Alloyangia pacifica: one gene and its partners. Each later gene encodes a partner of the first gene's protein in a complex. Links are inferred from orthologs where the notes say so. Each region holds a gene or a part of one and is shown on either strand. Other genes may lie near its edges.

Region 1 (4,320 bases):
ACGTCGAGCCGCAGCCCGTAGGGGGCGGCGTCGCCTTCGCGCAGGTTGCGGATCTGGCGCAGCGTGATCTCGGAGCGCGGGCAGTCGTGAAAGAGCTTCGCCTCGGCGCCGACCTGGGCCTTTTGGGGCACAGAGGCGATGCCCGGCAGCGGCATTGGCCCGCTCCAGAGTTCGGGGCGCCACGCCCAGTCCGCATCGGCCGGATGCGGAAAGGCCTGGTTGCCGATCAGCGGCAGCGCCAGCCGCTCTTCGGCCACGTGCAGAAGGTCGTCGAGACGGGCGCGCAGGCGGCGCGCGGCGCTTCGCTGGTTGCGCAGGTCGGACAAGGCCATGCTGGGCGCCTCGGCCGCCAGCCGCGACCAGCGCCGCAGCGATGCCGCCTGCAGCGTCTGCCGCATCCATCCGCCGCCCCATTGCCTTGCCATGCGTCCCCGGTCCTTCGCCCATCCGCCGTCGCGTGCTGTTTCGCGCGGTGTCCGGTTCTTATGGCAAATCCCGAAGATCGAATAAACGGGCCCGCGATCGGTGGCGCGGTCAGCGTTGCACCGCCGCCTCGGGGCTGAGCCGGGTGATGCGCGCCCGCACTGCCTGCAGCATGGCCGCGCCATCGCGCCCGGCCAGCGTGCCGTCCTTCGGCGCGTAGAGCGCCATTAGCACCAGCCGGCCGTTCAGCCGGAACGCGCCGCGCCAATGGCGCGGATCACCCTCGGGCAGCACCCGGTTGCCGCCCGCCGCCAGATGCACCAGCGACAGCCCGTCGACCACGCCGCCCCCGGCGATCACCCGCTGCCCTGCCTCCGCGGCCATGGTTTCGGGGGAGGGAAGCGCCGCCGCGCCCTCCACCGGGCCGACCGTCACCGTCAGCATCATCGGATCGACGAAGCCACCGCTCTCGCCGCTGCTGAGGATCTGGCAGGAGGCCAGCACCGCGAAGCCCCGGCCGGCGCGGCGTTCGAGCGTCACCGGATCGATGCAATAGCCACCGGGACCGCCGACGACCACCGCGCCCTCCTCGAGCGCGGCCTGCTGCAGTGGGGGACCGCCCGTCGTGGCCTCGCAGGAGGCCAGGGCGACAAGCGCCAGGAGCGCGATGCCGCGCAGGGTGCGGCCATTTCCGAGGATCGTCATCATGCGAATGGGTTAGCGAAGCCCCCGATATCGCACAAGCAACAAAGCTGAAGGCGCCCCGTGATGGTCACGGAGCCGCGCATTGACAGCCGGGCGCAAGCGCCTGACCATCGGCGCAAAAGGATCCCCCATGCACCCCGAGAGAGCCGATGCCCCCGCCCTTCCGCAGCGCCCTCGCGCGCGGGGCCCGCGATGAGATATGCCCCCTTCGCCATGCTGACCGGGCCTGCCCGGCGGCCGCAGCTCTGGCGGCTGGCGGTTGGCATTGGATTGGTGCTGGCAGTGACCTTCTTGATCGGGCAACTGCTCTTCGGCCTGGTGCTGATGCTGGCACCGCAGGGCAGCAGCGCCGCGCTGGCCGAGGCGATCCACCGCGCCGACGCGCCGCTCGGGATGCTGATCCTTCTGGTCTCCATGGGCGCACTGGGGATCGGTGCCGCGACCGCGGCGCGCGTCGTGCACGACCGAGACCCGCGGACCCTTTTCGGCCCCCTGCCGCTGGCGCTCTCACAGTTCCGGCGCACCGCGGGGGCGGCTGGCCTTGCCGCCCTGCTCGGCGGGGCGCTGATGGTCTGGGCCACCGACGGCACGCCACAGGCCGGACTCACCCCGCTGCGTTGGCTCGCGCTGCTGCCGCTCACCCTTCCCGCGATCCTGATCCAGACCACCAGCGAGGAACTCCTGTTCCGCGGCTACCTGCAAAGCCAGCTTGCCGCGCGGCTGCCGCAGCCCTGGGTCTGGCTGACCGTGCCGTCGGTGCTCTTTGCTCTGGGGCATTACGCCCCCGGCACCTATGGAAGCGCCGCAACCAGCGTGGCGATCTGGGCCTTTCTCTTCGGCCTCGCAGCGGCCGATCTGACCGCCCGATCGGGCACGCTCGGCCCCGCCATCGCGCTGCATTTCGTGAACAATATCGTGGCGCTGGCGCTCATCGCGCCGCAGGGAGACATGTCTGGGCTGGCGCTGATGGTCTGGCCCTTTGGACCGTCGGACACCGAGGCACTGCTGCGCATGCTGCCGATGGATCTGGTGACGCTGCTGATCAGCTGGCTCGCGGCGCGCCTCGCCTTGCGGCGCTGAGGATGCTCCGGCCCGGCGTCCTGCGCGGCACTGCCGCGCAGGCCGCGATTGCATTTCCCCTGCCTCTTGCTTAAGTCAGCGCCAACACAAAATCGCTGAACGCCGCACGGAACGCTCGGAACACAAGGGCAGCACCGCATGAACTGGATTACCAACTACGTCCGTCCCCGGATCAACTCGATCTTCTCGCGCCGCGAGGTGCCAGAGAACCTGTGGACCAAATGCGACTCCTGCGGGACGATGCTCTTTCACCGCGAAGTTGCGGACAACCTCGGGGTCTGCACCAGCTGCGCCCACCACATGAACATCACGCCGCGCGCCCGGTTCACCGCGCTCTTCGACGGCGGTGTGTTCAACGAGATCGCCGTGCCCGAGCCGATCAGCGACCCGCTGCAGTTTCGCGACCAGAAGAAATACCCCGACCGGATGAAGGCGGCGCAGAAATCCACCGGCGAGCGCGAGGCCATGCTGGTCGCCGCCGGCGAGATCAACCGCACCCCCGTGGTCGCCTGCGCGCAGGACTTCTCGTTCATGGCGGGTTCCATGGGCATGTATGTCGGCAACGCGATCGTCGCCGCCGCCGAAGAGGCGGTGAAGCTGAAGCGCCCGCTGATCCTCTTCTCCGCCGCCGGGGGCGCGCGCATGCAGGAAGGGATCCTCTCGCTGATGCAGATGCCGCGCACCACGGTCGCGGTGCAGATGCTGCGCGAGGCGGGTCTGCCCTACATCGTCGTTCTGACCCATCCGACCACCGGCGGGGTCACGGCCTCCTACGCGATGCTGGGCGACGTTCAGATCGCCGAGCCGGGCGCGCTGATCTGCTTCGCCGGTCCGCGCGTCATCGAGCAGACCATCCGCGAAAAGCTGCCCGAGGGCTTCCAGCGCGCCGAGTACCTGCTCGAACACGGTATGCTTGACCGGGTGACCGACCGCCGCGAACTGAAGGGCGAGCTGACCACCATCCTGCGCATGCTGCTGGGGATGCCGCCCGCGGTGACCGGTGACCTGCCTGCGCCGGATGCCGAGACCGAGCCGGCCGATGCCGTCGCCGAAGCCCAGCCCGCGAAGAAGACATCCGCCAAGTGACCAGCGTGACCAGCGCGCCCCGCACCGCCGGATCGGACGTCATCCTCGAGAGGATGATGTCCTTGCATCCCAAGATCATCGACCTGACCCTTGACCGGGTCTGGCGGCTGCTGGAGGCGCTGGATCATCCCGAACGCGCCCTGCCGCCGGTGATCCATCTTGCCGGAACCAATGGCAAGGGCTCGACCCAGGCGATGATCCGCGCCGGCCTCGAGGCGGACGGCAAGCGCGTCCACGCCTATATCTCACCCCATCTCGTCCGGTTCCACGAACGCGTCCGCCTTGCCGGAGAGCTGATCTCGGAAGTCGCGCTGAGCGCAGTGCTCGACGAGTGCTGGGAGAAGAACGGCGGCGCGCAGATCACCTATTTCGAGATCACCACCTGCGCCGCGCTGCTGGCTTACGCCCGCACGCCCGCCGACTACACGCTTCTGGAAACCGGCCTCGGCGGCCGGCTCGACGCGACCAACGTGGTCGAGCAGCCCGCGCTGACCATCCTCACGCCGATCTCGATGGACCACCAGCAGTACCTTGGCGAGACCCTGGCCGAGATCGCCGGCGAGAAGGCCGGTATCCTGAAGCGCGGAGTGCCCTGCGTAGTCGGCCCGCAGCCCGACGCGGCGATGGCGGTGATCGAGGCCCGCGCCGCCCAACTCGGCGTTCCGCTCCTGGCCCATGGCCAGCAGTGGCACGTCTGGGAAGAGCGCGGCCGCATGGTCTATCAGGACGAGACCGGTCTGCTTGATCTGCCGCTGCCGAACCTGCCGGGCAAGCACCAGCTTTACAACGCCGGTGCGGCGCTGGCCGCGCTGCGCCATCTCGGCATGGACGAGCCCGCCTGCGAAGCGGCCGTGACCGCCGCCGACTGGCCCGCCCGCATGCAGCGCCTGACCCGCGGCCCGCTGATCTCGGCGGCGCCACTCGCCGAGCTCTGGCTCGATGGCGGCCACAACCCCGCGGCCGGCGAGGCGCTGGCCGAGCACATTGGCCGGATGCCGCGCCGCCCGACGCATCTGATCTGCGGCA
Region 2 (4,265 bases), 570 kb from region 1 along the record:
GCGGCGCCAAGATCGTCATCACCGCCGACACCGCCCCGCGTGGCGGCCGCCGCACCGCGCTCAAGTCCAACACCGACGCCGCTCTGCTGCACTGCTCGGACAAGGTGCGCTGCCTCGTGGTCAAGCACACCGGCGACCAGACCAGCTGGATCGACGGCCGCGATGTCGACGTGAAAGCGCTGATGGAAACCGCCGCGCCGGATTGCCCGCCGCGGCCGATGAATGCCGAAGACCCCCTGTTCATCCTCTATACCTCGGGCTCGACCGGCAAGCCCAAGGGGGTTGTACATTCGAGTGGTGGATATTTGCTTTACGCCGCCCTCACCCACGAGGTGGTCTTCGACTACCACGAGGGCGACGTCTACTGGTGCACCGCCGACGTCGGCTGGGTCACCGGCCACAGCTACATCGTCTACGGCCCGCTGGCCAACGGCGCCACCACGCTGATGTTCGAGGGCGTGCCGACCTGGCCCGACGCCAGCCGCTTCTGGCAGGTCTGCGAGAAGCACAAGGTGAACCAGTTCTACACCGCCCCCACCGCGATCCGCGCGCTGATGGGCCAGGGCGACAGCTTTGTCGACGGCTGCGATCTGTCGTCGCTGAAGCTGCTCGGCACCGTCGGCGAGCCGATCAACCCCGAGGCCTGGACCTGGTACAACGACAAGATCGGCAAGGGAAATTGCCCGATCGTCGACACCTGGTGGCAGACCGAGACCGGCGGCCACCTGATGACCCCGCTGCCCGGCGCCCATGCCACCAAGCCGGGCGCGGCGATGAAGCCCTTCTTCGGCATCGTGCCGGTGGTGCTCGAGCCGACCTCGGGCGTCGAGATCTCCGAGCGGCCGACCGAGGGCGTGCTGGCGATCAAGGACAGCTGGCCGGGGCAGATGCGCACCGTCTGGGGCGATCACGAGCGCTTCGAGCAGACCTATTTCCAGCAGTACAAGGGCTATTACTTCTCGGGCGACGGCTGCCGCGCCGACGAGGACGGCGACTACTGGATCACCGGCCGGGTCGATGACGTGATCAACGTCTCGGGCCATCGCATGGGCACCGCCGAGGTCGAAAGCGCCCTCGTCGCCCATGCCAAGGTCGCCGAGGCCGCGGTCGTCGGCTACCCGCACAGCGTCAAGGGCCAGGGCATCTACTGCTACGTGACGCTGATGAACGGCATCGAGCCCTCGGAGGAGCTGAAGAAGGAGCTGCGCAGCTGGGTGCGGACGGAAATCGGCCCGATCGCCAGCCCCGATCTCATCCAATGGGCCCCCGGCCTGCCGAAGACCCGCTCGGGCAAGATCATGCGCCGCATCCTGCGCAAGATCGCCGAGAACGACTACGGCGCCCTCGGCGACACCTCCACCCTCGCCGACCCCTCGGTCGTCGACGACCTCATCGAGAACCGCGCGAACAAGGCGTAGCGCCCCTTTGCCGCCGAACCGAGGGGCCCCTCAGGGGGCCCTTTGTCGTCTCTGGACGGTCAGCTGCGGTTAACCAGTTTACCGAAAACTAGGAAGAATTCGCGACATCCTGATGCCCGGGCACTCGCCTTGTGCTAATCTCGATCCCGTGGGGCCGATAGCAGACGGAGCATTTCGATGCAGTTGACAGGTGTTCCCCAAGTGGTGGCACCTCTGGCCACCGGGCACCCCCTCGGCTTGCCCGGCGCCCCGGTCAGGACGGCCGAGGAGACCAAGGTGCAACCGGTCAAAGAGCAGTCCACGACCGACACGGATCATGGCGCCGACCATGGGACCGACGGCCAGCCGCCCACCGGCTTCTGGCGCAGCCTTACCGGTCTGCCGGACCCGGCCAATCACGTGGCCCCGCCCTCGATCATGCAGATCCGCATCTCGGCCCTGCTCGAAGAGCAGGCCGAAGCGCTGCTGAAGGAACTGCGCGACAAGGCCATCGCCCGTATCGCGGTCGAAAGCCCGCCTCCCGCACAGACGGAACCGACTGCTCCGCTGCCGCAAGACGAGGGGCCCGGGCAGATCGCCGGCGCCGATCCCGGTGCAGACCCAACCATCCGGGCCGCCACAGCCGGGCCCGGCGGCGGGCAACCGGCCCCGGAGCAGGCGGAGTCCTCTTTGGCCCCCGCCGGGGCCGAAACGGCGCTCTCGCAGGGTACCTCCCCTGCGGCCCCGACCGAGGCGCCCGATCCGTCTTCCCGCGGCATTGAAGCTGGCGAGGAATTGCCGGTCTCCCGCCGGGACGCGCGCCGCACGACCCCGGTCGCCGCACCGACCCCACACGCCTACGGCAGTGATTCGGCCCCCTTCGGGCGGCAGGCGGAGGCCCTGGACACGGGCTGAGCGCCGCTGCCGGACCTCCGCAAGCCCCTGCAAGCGCTCGCCATCCCGGTTTTCAGGCCCGGTCGCGGGCCAAAACCCCGCGCTTCCTGCCCCGCTCTCGCCGGTTTTCCCGCACCGCCTCGCTTTTCATGCGCCAAAGCTTGTCTTATAAGCGCGAAATCATCAGGCCCTGCACAGACCGGGCCCAGCATAACACCGGCGAGGACCGCATGAGCAAAGACAACCACGAAGCCGACGTGGCCTTCATCAAGGCACTGGCTGAACTGCTCCGTGAAAACGACCTGACCGAACTGCAGGTCAAGCGTGAATACGGCGAAGAAGACAGCCTCAATGTCCGCGTGAGCCGCGTGCAGCCGCAGGCCCCGGTGACCGCCACCGTCGCGGCCGCACCCGCCGCACCCGCCGCCGCGCCGGCGCCCGCAGCCGCCCCCGCAGCAGAGCTGCCCGAGGATCCCGCCGCGCACCCCGGCGCCGTCACCTCGCCGATGGTCGGCACCGTCTACATGCAGCCCGAGCCCGGCGCCCCGTCGTTCATCTCGGTCGGCGCGCAGGTAAAGGAAGGCGACACCCTGGTCATCGTCGAGGCGATGAAGACGATGAACCACATCCCCGCCCCGCGCGCGGGCACGGTCAAGCGCATCCTCGTCGAGGATGGCGCCCCGGTCGAATACGGCGCCCCGCTGGTCATCCTCGAGTAAGAGGCAGACATGTTCGACAAAATCCTCATCGCGAACCGTGGCGAGATCGCGCTCCGCGTGATCCGCGCCTGCCGCGAGATGGGCATCGCCTCGGTGGCGGTCCACTCGACGGCGGACGCCGACGCCATGCACGTGCGGATGGCCGACGAGACGATCTGCATCGGCCCCGCACCCTCGTCGGAAAGCTACCTGTCGCCGGCCGCCATCATCTCGGCCTGCGAAGTCACCGGCGCCCAGGCGATCCACCCGGGCTACGGCTTCCTGTCGGAAAACGCGCGCTTCGTGCAGATGGTCGAGGACCACGGCCTCACCTTCATCGGCCCGACCGCCGAGCACATCCGCGTCATGGGTGACAAGATCACCGCCAAGGACACGATGAAGGCGCTCGGCGTGCCTTGCGTGCCCGGCTCGGATGGCGGCGTGCCCGACCTCGAGACCGCCAAGCAGGTCGGCCGCGACATCGGCTACCCGGTGATCATCAAGGCCACCGCCGGCGGCGGCGGACGCGGCATGAAAGTTGCGGCCTCCGAGGCCGAGATGGAGCGTGCCTTTCAGACCGCCCGTGCAGAAGGCAAGGCCGCCTTCGGCAACGACGAGGTCTACATCGAGAAGTACCTGCAGCGCCCGCGCCACATCGAGATCCAGGTCTTCGGCGACGGCAAGGGCAAGGCGGTGCACCTCGGCGAGCGCGACTGCTCGTTGCAGCGCCGCCACCAGAAGGTGTTTGAAGAGGCCCCCGGCCCCTGCATCACCCCCGAGGAGCGCGCGCGCATCGGCAAGACCTGCGCCGATGCCGTGGCCAAGATCAACTACACCGGCGCGGGCACCATCGAGTTCCTCTACGAGGACGGCGAGTTCTACTTCATCGAGATGAACACCCGCCTGCAGGTGGAACACCCGGTGACCGAGGCGATCTTCGGCGTCGACCTTGTCCGCGAGCAGATCCGCGTGGCTTCGGGCATGGACCTGTCCTTCGGTCAGGACGAGCTCGAGATCAACGGCCATGCGATCGAGGTGCGGATCAACGCCGAGCGTCTGCCGACCTTCGCGCCCTGCCCCGGCAAGATCACCCAGTACCATGCGCCGGGCGGCCTTGGCGTGCGGATGGACAGCGCGCTCTATCAGGGCTACTCGATCCCGCCCTATTACGACAGCCTGATCGGCAAGCTGATCGTGCACGGGCGCGACCGGAACGAGGCGCTGTCGCGGCTCGACCGTGCGCTTGGCGAGCTCATCGTCGATGGCGTCGACACCA
Region 3 (4,483 bases), 570 kb from region 1 along the record:
GTCGCCTTGCGGCGCGCATCCGCTTCGGGAGCTGACCCCATGACCCTCAAACGCATTTCCTCGGGCGGCGAATTCGAGGCGAAGATCGGTTATTGCCGCGCCGTCGTGGCGGGCGGCTTTGTGCATGTCGCGGGCACGGTGGGGCAGGGCGAGACGGTGGTCGAACAGTGCCGCTCGGCGCTGGCCACCATCGAGAAGGCGCTGGCAGAGGCCGGGGCGAGCTTCGCCGACGCGGTGCGGGTGACCTACTACCTGCCCGACGCCGCCGAGTTCGAAGCCTGCTGGCCGCTGCTGCGCGAGACCTTCGGAGACAATCCGCCGGTCGCGACGATGCTCGAGACCGCGCTGATCGACCCGAAATTCCGGATAGAAATCGAATTGACCACACTCGCCCCCGCCTGAGGCCGAAGGCGCACCGTCGCCGCTGGACCTCGGCGGCGGATTTGGTCATACACGGGACAGGATCAAGCGAGGAGTCGTCCATGGGCATTCTCAATACGTTGCTGCGGGCCGTTACCTGGTGGAACGGGGCGACGCTGAACACCCAGCTCTACACGTCCCGCAAGGGCCAGCGCGTCGGCGAGGACGAGCAGGGGAACGTCTTCTACCAGACCAAGGACGGCACGCGCCGCTGGGTCATGTACAACGGCGAGGCGGAAGCCACCCGGGTCGGCCCGCAGTGGCACGGCTGGCTGCACCACACGTTCGATGCGCCGCCGACCGAGCGCCCGCTGCCGCATAAGGCCTGGGAAAAGCCGCATGTCGAGAACCTGACGGGCACCGCCCTGGCCTATGCGCCCAAGGGCTCGATCCGCCGCCCCGAGCCCGCCCCGCGCCGCGACTACGAGGCGTGGAGCCCTGAATAAGAGCCCGGAATAATCCCATGTCGCACACTGCCACAGAGGTGACCGTCGGCGGGCTGGTGCTGGCGGGCGCCATCGCTTTCGCGGCTTATGCGGTCAGCGCCACTGGCTTCGCCATCGGCGGCGACAGGGGGTATGCGCTCGACGCCAGCTTCCGCTCGCTCGAGGGCATCAGCGTGGGCAGCGACGTGCGGCTTGCGGGGGTAAAGGTCGGTTCTGTCAGCGAAATCCGCCTCAACCCTGAAACCTATCGCGCCGATATGACGTTGATGGTCCAGGACGATGTGCAGCTGCCCGACGACAGCTCGATTGTCATCTCCTCCGAGGGGCTTCTGGGCGGCAACTTCGTCGAGATCAGCCCCGGGGGCTCGCCCTTCTATTATGGCGCGGGCGACGAGGTGCTGGACACGCAGGGCTCTGTCAGCCTGATCTCCCTGCTGCTGAAATACGTCGCGGGAGGAAGCGAATGAAACGCGCTCTGGCAGGGCTGCTGATGCTGGCCGCGACCGCGGTCGGGGCACAGGACGCCACCGAAACGGGCTCGGGCGCGGTGCTGCGCGGGCTCGACAAGCTGACCGGGCGGGTGACCGACCTCGAGGTGGCGTCGGGCGCCAGTGTCGCCTTTGGCCGCATCGAGATCGCGCTGCAGGAGTGCCGCTACCCCGAGGGCAACCGGGCAGGCGATGCCTTTGCCTTCCTGACCATCCGCGAGGCGGGCACCCCGGACGCGGTGTTCCGCGGCTGGATGATCGCCTCGTCTCCGGCGCTCAACCCGATGGATCACCAGCGCTACGACGTCTGGGTGCTGCGCTGCACCACCTCCTGACCTGAGCTCGCCAGCGGCGTGCCAGCAAGATCAGGCGTCACCAGGAGCGCCGTCGCGAGCTGCGCGCGGTACTGCTGGCGAGGGATCTCGATCGCCCCCAAGCTGGCGAGGTGTTCGGTCAGGAATTGCGTGTCGAAGAGTATGAAGCCCGCGCGTTTCAGCAGGTCGATCAGCCAGGCCAGCGCGATCTTCGAGCCATCACGGCGACGGGAGAACATCGACTCGCCGCAGAAAGCGCCGCCCACTTCGAGGCCATAGACCCCGCCGACCAGCTCGTCCTGCATCCAGACCTCGATCGAATGGGCATGGCCGCGGTGATGGAGCGCGGTGAAGAGCGCACGGATTTCGGAGTTGATCCATGTCTCGCGCCTGTCGGCGCAGGCGTCGATCACCCCCTCGAAATCTCGATCGAAAGTCACCTCGTAATCCTGTCGGCGCAGCCGCCGCGCGAGGCTGCGCGAGATGCGAAAGCCGTTCATCGGGATGACACCTCGGCGGCGCGGGTCGACCCAGAAGAGCTCTGGATCGTCGCGGTGCTCGGCCATGGGGAAGACGCCGGCGCGATAGGCCTGCAGTAGAAGCTCGGGGCTCAGAGTCATGCGGCCCCTCCCCGGGATCGGGAAGGGGCCGCACACATGGATTGCTGCGATCTGCTCACGCGCGGGTCAGGCGTCGGCGAGCTTGCTGGCCAGCCATTTCTCGAGCCAGTGGATCGAGTAGTTGCCGGTCAGGATGTCTTTCTCCTGCAGCAGCGCGGAGAAGAGCGGCAGCGTGGTGTCGACGCCATCGACGATGAGCTCGCCAAGCGCACGGTCGAGCCGCGACAGCGCCTCGTTCCGGTCGCGCCCGTGCACGATCAGCTTGCCGATCAGGCTGTCGTAATAGGGCGGGATCGAGTAGCCCTGATAGAGCGCGCTGTCCATCCGCACGCCAAGGCCGCCCGGCGCATGGTACTGGGTGATCTTGCCGGGGCAGGGCGCGAAGGTCGGCAGACGCTCGGCGTTGATCCGCACCTCGATCGCATGGCCGTTGATCTCGAGCTCGTCCTGACCGAAGGACAGGTCCATGCCCGAAGCCACGCGGATCTGCTCGCGGACAAGGTCGACGCCGAAGATCGCCTCGGTCACCGGGTGTTCCACCTGCAGGCGGGTGTTCATCTCGATGAAGTAGAACTCGCCGTCCTCGTAGAGGAACTCGATGGTGCCCGCGCCGGTGTAGTTGATCTTGGCCACGGCATCGGCGCAGGTCTTGCCGATGCGCGCGCGCTCCTCGGGGGTGATGCAGGGGCCGGGGGCCTCTTCAAACACCTTCTGGTGGCGGCGCTGCAACGAGCAGTCGCGCTCGCCGAGGTGCACCGCCTTGCCCTTGCCGTCGCCGAAGACCTGGATCTCGATGTGGCGCGGGCGCTGCAGGTACTTCTCGATGTAGACCTCGTCGTTGCCGAAGGCGGCCTTGCCTTCTGCACGGGCGGTCTGAAAGGCACGCTCCATCTCGGCCTCGGAGGCCGCAACTTTCATGCCGCGTCCGCCGCCGCCGGCGGTGGCCTTGATGATCACCGGGTAGCCGATGTCGCGGCCGACCTGCTTGGCGGTCTCGAGGTCGGGCACGCCGCCATCCGAGCCGGGCACGCAAGGCACGCCGAGCGCCTTCATCGTGTCCTTGGCGGTGATCTTGTCACCCATGACGCGGATGTGCTCGGCGGTCGGGCCGATGAAGGTGAGGCCGTGGTCCTCGACCATCTGCACGAAGCGCGCGTTTTCCGACAGGAAGCCGTAGCCCGGGTGGATCGCCTGGGCGCCGGTGACTTCGCAGGCCGAGATGATGGCGGCCGGCGACAGGTAGCTTTCCGACGAGGGTGCGGGGCCGATGCAGATCGTCTCGTCGGCCATCCGCACGTGCATGGCGTCGGCGTCCGCCGTCGAGTGGACCGCCACCGAGGCGATGCCCATCTCGCGGCAGGCGCGGATCACGCGGAGCGCGATCTCGCCACGGTTCGCGATGAGGATTTTGTCGAACATGTCTGCCTCTTACTCGAGGATGACCAGCGGGGCGCCGTATTCGACCGGGGCGCCATCCTCGACGAGGATGCGCTTGACCGTGCCCGCGCGCGGGGCGGGGATGTGGTTCATCGTCTTCATCGCCTCGACGATGACCAGGGTGTCGCCTTCCTTTACCTGCGCGCCGACCGAGATGAACGACGGGGCGCCGGGCTCGGGCTGCATGTAGACGGTGCCGACCATCGGCGAGGTGACGGCGCCGGGGTGCGCGGCGGGATCCTCGGGCAGCTCTGCTGCGGGGGCGGCTGCGGGCGCCGGCGCGGCGGCGGGTGCGGCGGGTGCGGCCGCGACGGTGGCGGTCACCGGGGCCTGCGGCTGCACGCGGCTCACGCGGACATTGAGGCTGTCTTCTTCGCCGTATTCACGCTTGACCTGCAGTTCGGTCAGGTCGTTTTCACGGAGCAGTTCAGCCAGTGCCTTGATGAAGGCCACGTCGGCTTCGTGGTTGTCTTTGCTCATGCGGTCCTCGCCGGTGTTATGCTGGGCCCGGTCTGTGCAGGGCCTGATGATTTCGCGCTTATAAGACAAGCTTTGGCGCATGAAAAGCGAGGCGGTGCGGGAAAACCGGCGAGAGCGGGGCAGGAAGCGCGGGGTTTTGGCCCGCGACCGGGCCTGAAAACCGGGATGGCGAGCGCTTGCAGGGGCTTGCGGAGGTCCGGCAGCGGCGCTCAGCCCGTGTCCAGGGCCTCCGCCTGCCGCCCGAAGGGGGCCGAATCACTGCCGTAGGCGTGTGGGGT
Region 4 (4,417 bases), on another replicon or contig:
ACCGAGACCGTCTGGCTGCAGCTCGGGCCGACCATGCGCAAGCTCTACGGCCGGTTGCGCCGCACCGAGGCGCCGCAGTATCACCGGCTGATGATCGCCGCGCTCAAGGCCGGCGACGAGCCGGGGCTGCGGCTGGCGGTGCGCTCTGACGTCACCCAGGGGCTGCGGATGCTCGCCACCTGACACGGGCTGCCGGGGAACCCTGGCGGGGGGAGGGGCATTGAGGGGATATCCCTCAGCCAGCCCCGGAGCCCGCCATGACCCTCGCCGACTCTCTTTCGCTCAAGCCCGACTCGCGCCGCGCCCGCCGGCTGGAGGATGTGAACCCCGAGGATTTCGCCTGGTCGATTCCGATCATGCGCGCCGGTTACGCCGGGCGCGGGCTGGTTTACCTCGTGGTGGCGGGTGTCTCGCTCTGGTCGATGCTGCGGGGTGGGCAGGCAGAGGGCACCTCGGAGGCCATGCAGAGCCTGCAGGGCGGCTGGGGCACGGCGGTGATCGTGCTCATCGCGCTCGGCATGTTCGCCTATGCGCTCTGGCGGCTGGTCGACTGTATCTGGGACCTCGAGGCCTACGGCCGCGATGCCAAGGGGCTCGTCGCCCGCGCCGGGATGCTGGTGACCGGGGCGGCGCATCTCGGCATCGGGGGGCTGGCGCTGACGCTGCTCATCGGCCGGAGCGGCGGCAGCAGCGGACGGCAGATGCTGGATACGGTGCTGCAGAACCCGGGCGGTCAGCTCGCCGTGGGCGTGGCCGGGCTGCTGACCATCGGGGCAGGGGTGTACTACCTGCACAAGGCGATGACCGAGGAGTATCGCAACCACCTGCGCGCCAACAGCGTCACCACCCATATGAACGGCGCGCTGAAGGCAGGGCTGGCCGCGCAGGGCGTGGTGATCGGCATCATCGGCATGCTGATTTGCTACGCGGCGCTGCAGGCCAACGCCTCCGAGGCCGGCGGGCTGGGATCGGCCTTCGACTGGCTGCAGGGGCAGGTCTATGGCCGGGTGCTCGTGGGGCTGCTCTGCCTCGGCCTGCTGGGCTTCTCGCTCTTCTGCTTCGTCAATGCGGGCTACCGGATCATTCCCAAGGCGGCGGACCGCGGGATCGAGTCGCTGGGCGCGCGGCTGCGCGCGGCAGCGGAGAATGCGACGGGATAAGGGCGGATACGCCTGCGACGTCGGGGCCGCTGCGAGGCGGCCCCACGGCGCGTCATCCATCGCGTGAAGAAGTCGGGAAAAACATTCCCGGATGGGCATTTGACAGGGGAGGAGAGCGCATCTCATGAGGGCGGCCCCTCATGACCATTCAAGACATTCTGGAAAAGCGTCTTGTTGAGCCCCTGAAATATGTGTCAGGAATAGGGGCTTCGAAATTGTTGAGAAATAATTAAGGCGGAAATTCAGCGGGTTTGACCGTGGTTCAGCGGCGTTTATTCCGAAAGAGGCTGCGGTAGCAAATAATTGTCAGCTGACAATCATGCAAAGCTGGAAGCCTCTTTATTGCCGTATTGTCTTGGGTTCGGGTCGCGGCGCGGTGCATCCTGAAACTCAGTTCTGGGCTCTATCTATGAAGAATAACAGGGATTTCCGCCTTGCCTGTGCCATGCGCAGGAAAACAGCACGGTTCGGAATTGGCGGCTTGTGCCGCCCACCCAAGGCTGCAGCGGTCCGCAAAGCCTCTCGCAAGCCGGATTTGCGCCGTCGCTGCACACGAAATTCCATTGCACTGCCAATTCGATGCGCCGCGGGCTTCATCCATCGCCGTCAAAGCAAAATGCCCCGCCCTGCGGAAGAGAGGCAGGCCGGGGCATTTAAAATCGGTTGTCGTTTGGCCCGCCCGTTGCCGGGCGCGGCCTGGGATCAGGCCGCGAGACCCTTGGAGCCCATCGACAGGAACTTCTGCCGGCGCGCCTTGATCAGCTCCGCCGGTTTCATGCCGTCCATCTCCTCGAGCAGGGCGGCGATGTTGTTGCCCACCGCCGAGATGGCATCCGCAGGCGCCCGGTGGGCGCCGCCGAGCGGCTCGGGGATCACCTTGTCGGCGACGCCCAGCTTCAGCAGGTCCTGCGCCGTGAGACGCAGCGCCTCGGCGGCTTCGCGCATCTTCTCGGCGTCCTTCCAAAGGATCGAGGCACAGCCCTCGGGCGAGATCACCGAATAGACCGAATGCTCGAGCATCGCCACGCGGTTGGCGGTGGCAAAGGCCACGGCGCCGCCGGAGCCGCCCTCGCCGATGATCACGGTCACCAGCGGCACGCCGATCTGCAGGCATTTCTCGGTCGAGCGGGCGATCGCCTCGGACTGGCCGCGCTCTTCCGCGCCCTTGCCCGGGTAGGCCCCGGGGGTGTCAACGAGGGTGATCACCGGCAGGCCGAACTTGTCGGCCATCTCCATCAGGCGGATCGCCTTGCGGTAGCCCTCGGGGCGGGCCATGCCGAAGTTGCGCTCGATGCGCGATTGGGTGTCATTGCCCTTTTCATGGCCGATCACGACCACGGGTTTGTCGTTGAACCGGGCAAGCCCGCCCATCACCGCGTGGTCGTCGGCAAAGCCGCGGTCGCCGGCGAGCGGCGTGTACTCGGTGAACAGGGCGTCGATGTAGTCTTTGCAATGGGGACGGTCAGGATGCCGCGCCACCTGGCACTTCCGCCAGGGGGTCAGCTTCTTGTAAAGATCCTTGAGCAGATCGTCGGCCTTGCGATCGAGCGCGGCCGCCTCGTCCTCCACATGCATCTCTTCGTTCTTCCGCGCCATGGCGCGCAGTTCTTCCGCCTTGCCTTCGATCTCGGCGAGGGGTTTTTCAAAGTCGAGATAATGCGTCATGCTCGGGCACTCTTGTTGGTCGCGGCCTATATGGCCTCGAAGGCGCGCGGATGCAACAAAGCAAGCTCGATTGCCACATCTGCGGGCCCTTGGCGGCGGGTGCGGCTCAGCCCAGAAGCACCGGCAGCATCGAGGCAATCAGCAACGCGGCCATGCTCCAGTTGAAGAGCCGCAAGCGCGCGGGGCTCTTCAGCACCCGGCGCAGGCTGCCGCCGAGCACCGTCCAGGTGGTGGTCGAGATCGCGCCCATGGCGACATAGGTGCCCGCCACCAAGAGTACGGCGGGCAGGTCGCGGCTGACCGCGTAGAGGGTGATCGCCCCCAGCGCCATCGACCAGGCCTTGGGGTTCACCCATTGGAAGGCCGCGGCCTGCAAGAAGCCCATCGGCCGCGCCCCCGCCTGCGCCTCGCCCGGGGCGGCGGCATGGGCGATCTTCCACGCCAGCCAGAGCATGTAGAGCACCGACAGCACCGTGAGCGCGCTGCGCACGAGCGGAAAGGCCTCGAAGACCTGCATTGCGCCGAGCCCCACCAGCAGCACCATCGCCGGGAACCCGAGCGCCACGCCGAGCATGTGCGGCACTGTCCGCGCGAGGCCGAAGTTGGCGCCCGAGGCGAGCAGCATGAGATTGTTCGGCCCCGGCGAGATCACCGTGACGAAGGCGAAGCCCGCCAGCGCGAAGAGAAGGTCCTGTGTCATGGCGCAAGACTTACGCGTTTCAGATGGAGAAAGATTGCAATCAACGGCGTATTGCGGCTTTTATCGCAATTTATGAGCGACCGTGATTACATAGACGACCGGATATTGCGTGTCCTTGCGCGCGACGGGCGGATCAGCAACATCGCGCTGGCCGAGCGGGTGGGGCTTTCGGCCTCGGCCTGTCTGCGGCGCGTGGCGGCCCTGGAGAAGTCGGGGGTGATCCGCGGCTATCGCGCCGTGCTCAGCCCCGAGAAGACCGGCATCGGCTTTGTCGCCTATGTCACCGTCGGGCTCGGGGTGCACACCAAGGAATCGCAGCTTGCCTTCGAGCGGGTGATCACCCGCGCCCCCGAAGTGAAGGAATGCCACAATATTACCGGGAACGTGGAATATCTTCTGCGCATCGAGGTGACCGATCTGGCCGCCTACAAGGAGTTCCACACGGAGGTGCTCGGCACCTTGCCGCAGGTAAGCGCCATAACCTCCTATGTGGTGATGGGATCGCCAAAGGACGACAGAGCCTGAGCGCGCCCGAATCGGACGGCACCGGTTCCCTTCGGGGCGCCGGACGAAAACGGAAAAGTTTGACCGGATCATGACCGAGGCGCAGGCGGGCGAATTCGACTACATCATCGTCGGGGCAGGGGCGGCGGGCAGCGTTCTGGCCGAACGGCTGTCGGCGGACCCCGACACACGGGTGCTCCTGCTCGAAGAGGGCAAGGGCGCCGGCGGGCATTGGGCGAGCAGCGTGCCGGGGGCCTCGGGCTGGCTGCTGCGCGATCCCTCGCGGGTCTACCGCTACCATGTCGAGCCCGGCGCCCGGGGGCCTGCCGAACGCTGGCTGCGCGGGCGGATGCCCGGTGGCACCAGCGCGGTCGGGGCGATGCTCTGG

What was found.
Region 2: the proteins of accD (region 1) and accB are in contact, whole or in part, in a solved structure (PDB 8UXZ), measured with the Escherichia coli proteins. The link is inferred for Alloyangia pacifica from one-to-one orthologs.
Region 3: the proteins of accD (region 1) and accC are in contact, whole or in part, in a solved structure (PDB 8UXZ), measured with the Escherichia coli proteins. The link is inferred for Alloyangia pacifica from one-to-one orthologs.
Region 4: the proteins of accD (region 1) and CEW88_RS13390 are in contact, whole or in part, in a solved structure (PDB 8UXZ), measured with the Escherichia coli proteins. The link is inferred for Alloyangia pacifica from one-to-one orthologs.

What each region holds. Positions count from the first base shown.
Region 1 is NZ_CP022189.1:2,666,812-2,671,131, forward strand. What follows is about bases 1,532-4,320. They hold accD (acetyl-CoA carboxylase, carboxyltransferase subunit beta), read left to right. Parts: upstream 1,532-2,346; coding sequence 2,347-3,294; downstream 3,295-4,320. Other genes in these bases: CEW88_RS12930 (CPBP family intramembrane glutamic endopeptidase), read left to right, coding at 1,532-2,208; CEW88_RS12940 (bifunctional folylpolyglutamate synthase/dihydrofolate synthase), read left to right, coding at 3,348-4,320. Outside these bases: CEW88_RS12920 (DUF6478 family protein), read right to left, coding at 1-425; CEW88_RS12925 (dihydroxy-acid dehydratase), read right to left, coding at 535-1,131; more of CEW88_RS12930, read left to right, coding at 1,321-1,531.
Region 2 is NZ_CP022189.1:2,092,150-2,096,414, forward strand. Bases 1,532-4,265 are described here. They hold accB (acetyl-CoA carboxylase biotin carboxyl carrier protein), read left to right. Parts: upstream 1,532-2,521; coding sequence 2,522-3,010; downstream 3,011-4,265. Other genes in these bases: CEW88_RS10045 (hypothetical protein), read left to right, coding at 1,596-2,312; accC (acetyl-CoA carboxylase biotin carboxylase subunit), read left to right, coding at 3,020-4,265. Outside these bases: acs (acetate--CoA ligase), read left to right, coding at 1-1,418. UniProt on the Escherichia coli protein: This protein is a component of the acetyl coenzyme A carboxylase complex; first, biotin carboxylase catalyzes the carboxylation of the carrier protein and then the transcarboxylase transfers the carboxyl group to form malonyl-CoA.
Region 3 is NZ_CP022189.1:2,094,393-2,098,875, reverse strand. The notes cover bases 1,532-4,483. They hold accC (acetyl-CoA carboxylase biotin carboxylase subunit), read right to left. Parts: upstream 3,708-4,483; coding sequence 2,355-3,707; downstream 1,532-2,354. Other genes in these bases: CEW88_RS10045 (hypothetical protein), read right to left, coding at 4,415-4,483; accB (acetyl-CoA carboxylase biotin carboxyl carrier protein), read right to left, coding at 3,717-4,205; aat (leucyl/phenylalanyl-tRNA--protein transferase), read right to left, coding at 1,653-2,288; CEW88_RS10065 (DUF2155 domain-containing protein), read left to right, coding at 1,532-1,689. In the rest of the region: CEW88_RS10085 (hypothetical protein), read left to right, coding at 1-35; CEW88_RS10080 (RidA family protein), read left to right, coding at 40-402; CEW88_RS10075 (NADH:ubiquinone oxidoreductase subunit NDUFA12), read left to right, coding at 483-866; outer membrane lipid asymmetry maintenance protein MlaD, read left to right, coding at 884-1,333; more of CEW88_RS10065, read left to right, coding at 1,330-1,531. UniProt on the Escherichia coli protein: This protein is a component of the acetyl coenzyme A carboxylase complex; first, biotin carboxylase catalyzes the carboxylation of the carrier protein and then the transcarboxylase transfers the carboxyl group to form malonyl-CoA.
Region 4 is NZ_CP022190.1:81,708-86,124, reverse strand. What follows is about bases 845-3,730. They hold CEW88_RS13390 (acetyl-CoA carboxylase carboxyltransferase subunit alpha), read right to left. Parts: upstream 2,826-3,730; coding sequence 1,863-2,825; downstream 845-1,862. Other genes in these bases: CEW88_RS13380 (Lrp/AsnC family transcriptional regulator), read left to right, coding at 3,598-3,730; CEW88_RS13385 (LysE family translocator), read right to left, coding at 2,932-3,525; CEW88_RS13395 (DUF1206 domain-containing protein), read left to right, coding at 845-1,160. Also shown: CEW88_RS13400 (GntR family transcriptional regulator), read left to right, coding at 1-183; more of CEW88_RS13395, read left to right, coding at 258-844; more of CEW88_RS13380, read left to right, coding at 3,731-4,050; CEW88_RS13375 (GMC family oxidoreductase), read left to right, coding at 4,121-4,417. UniProt on the Escherichia coli protein: Component of the acetyl coenzyme A carboxylase (ACC) complex. First, biotin carboxylase catalyzes the carboxylation of biotin on its carrier protein (BCCP) and then the CO(2) group is transferred by the carboxyltransferase to acetyl-CoA to form malonyl-CoA.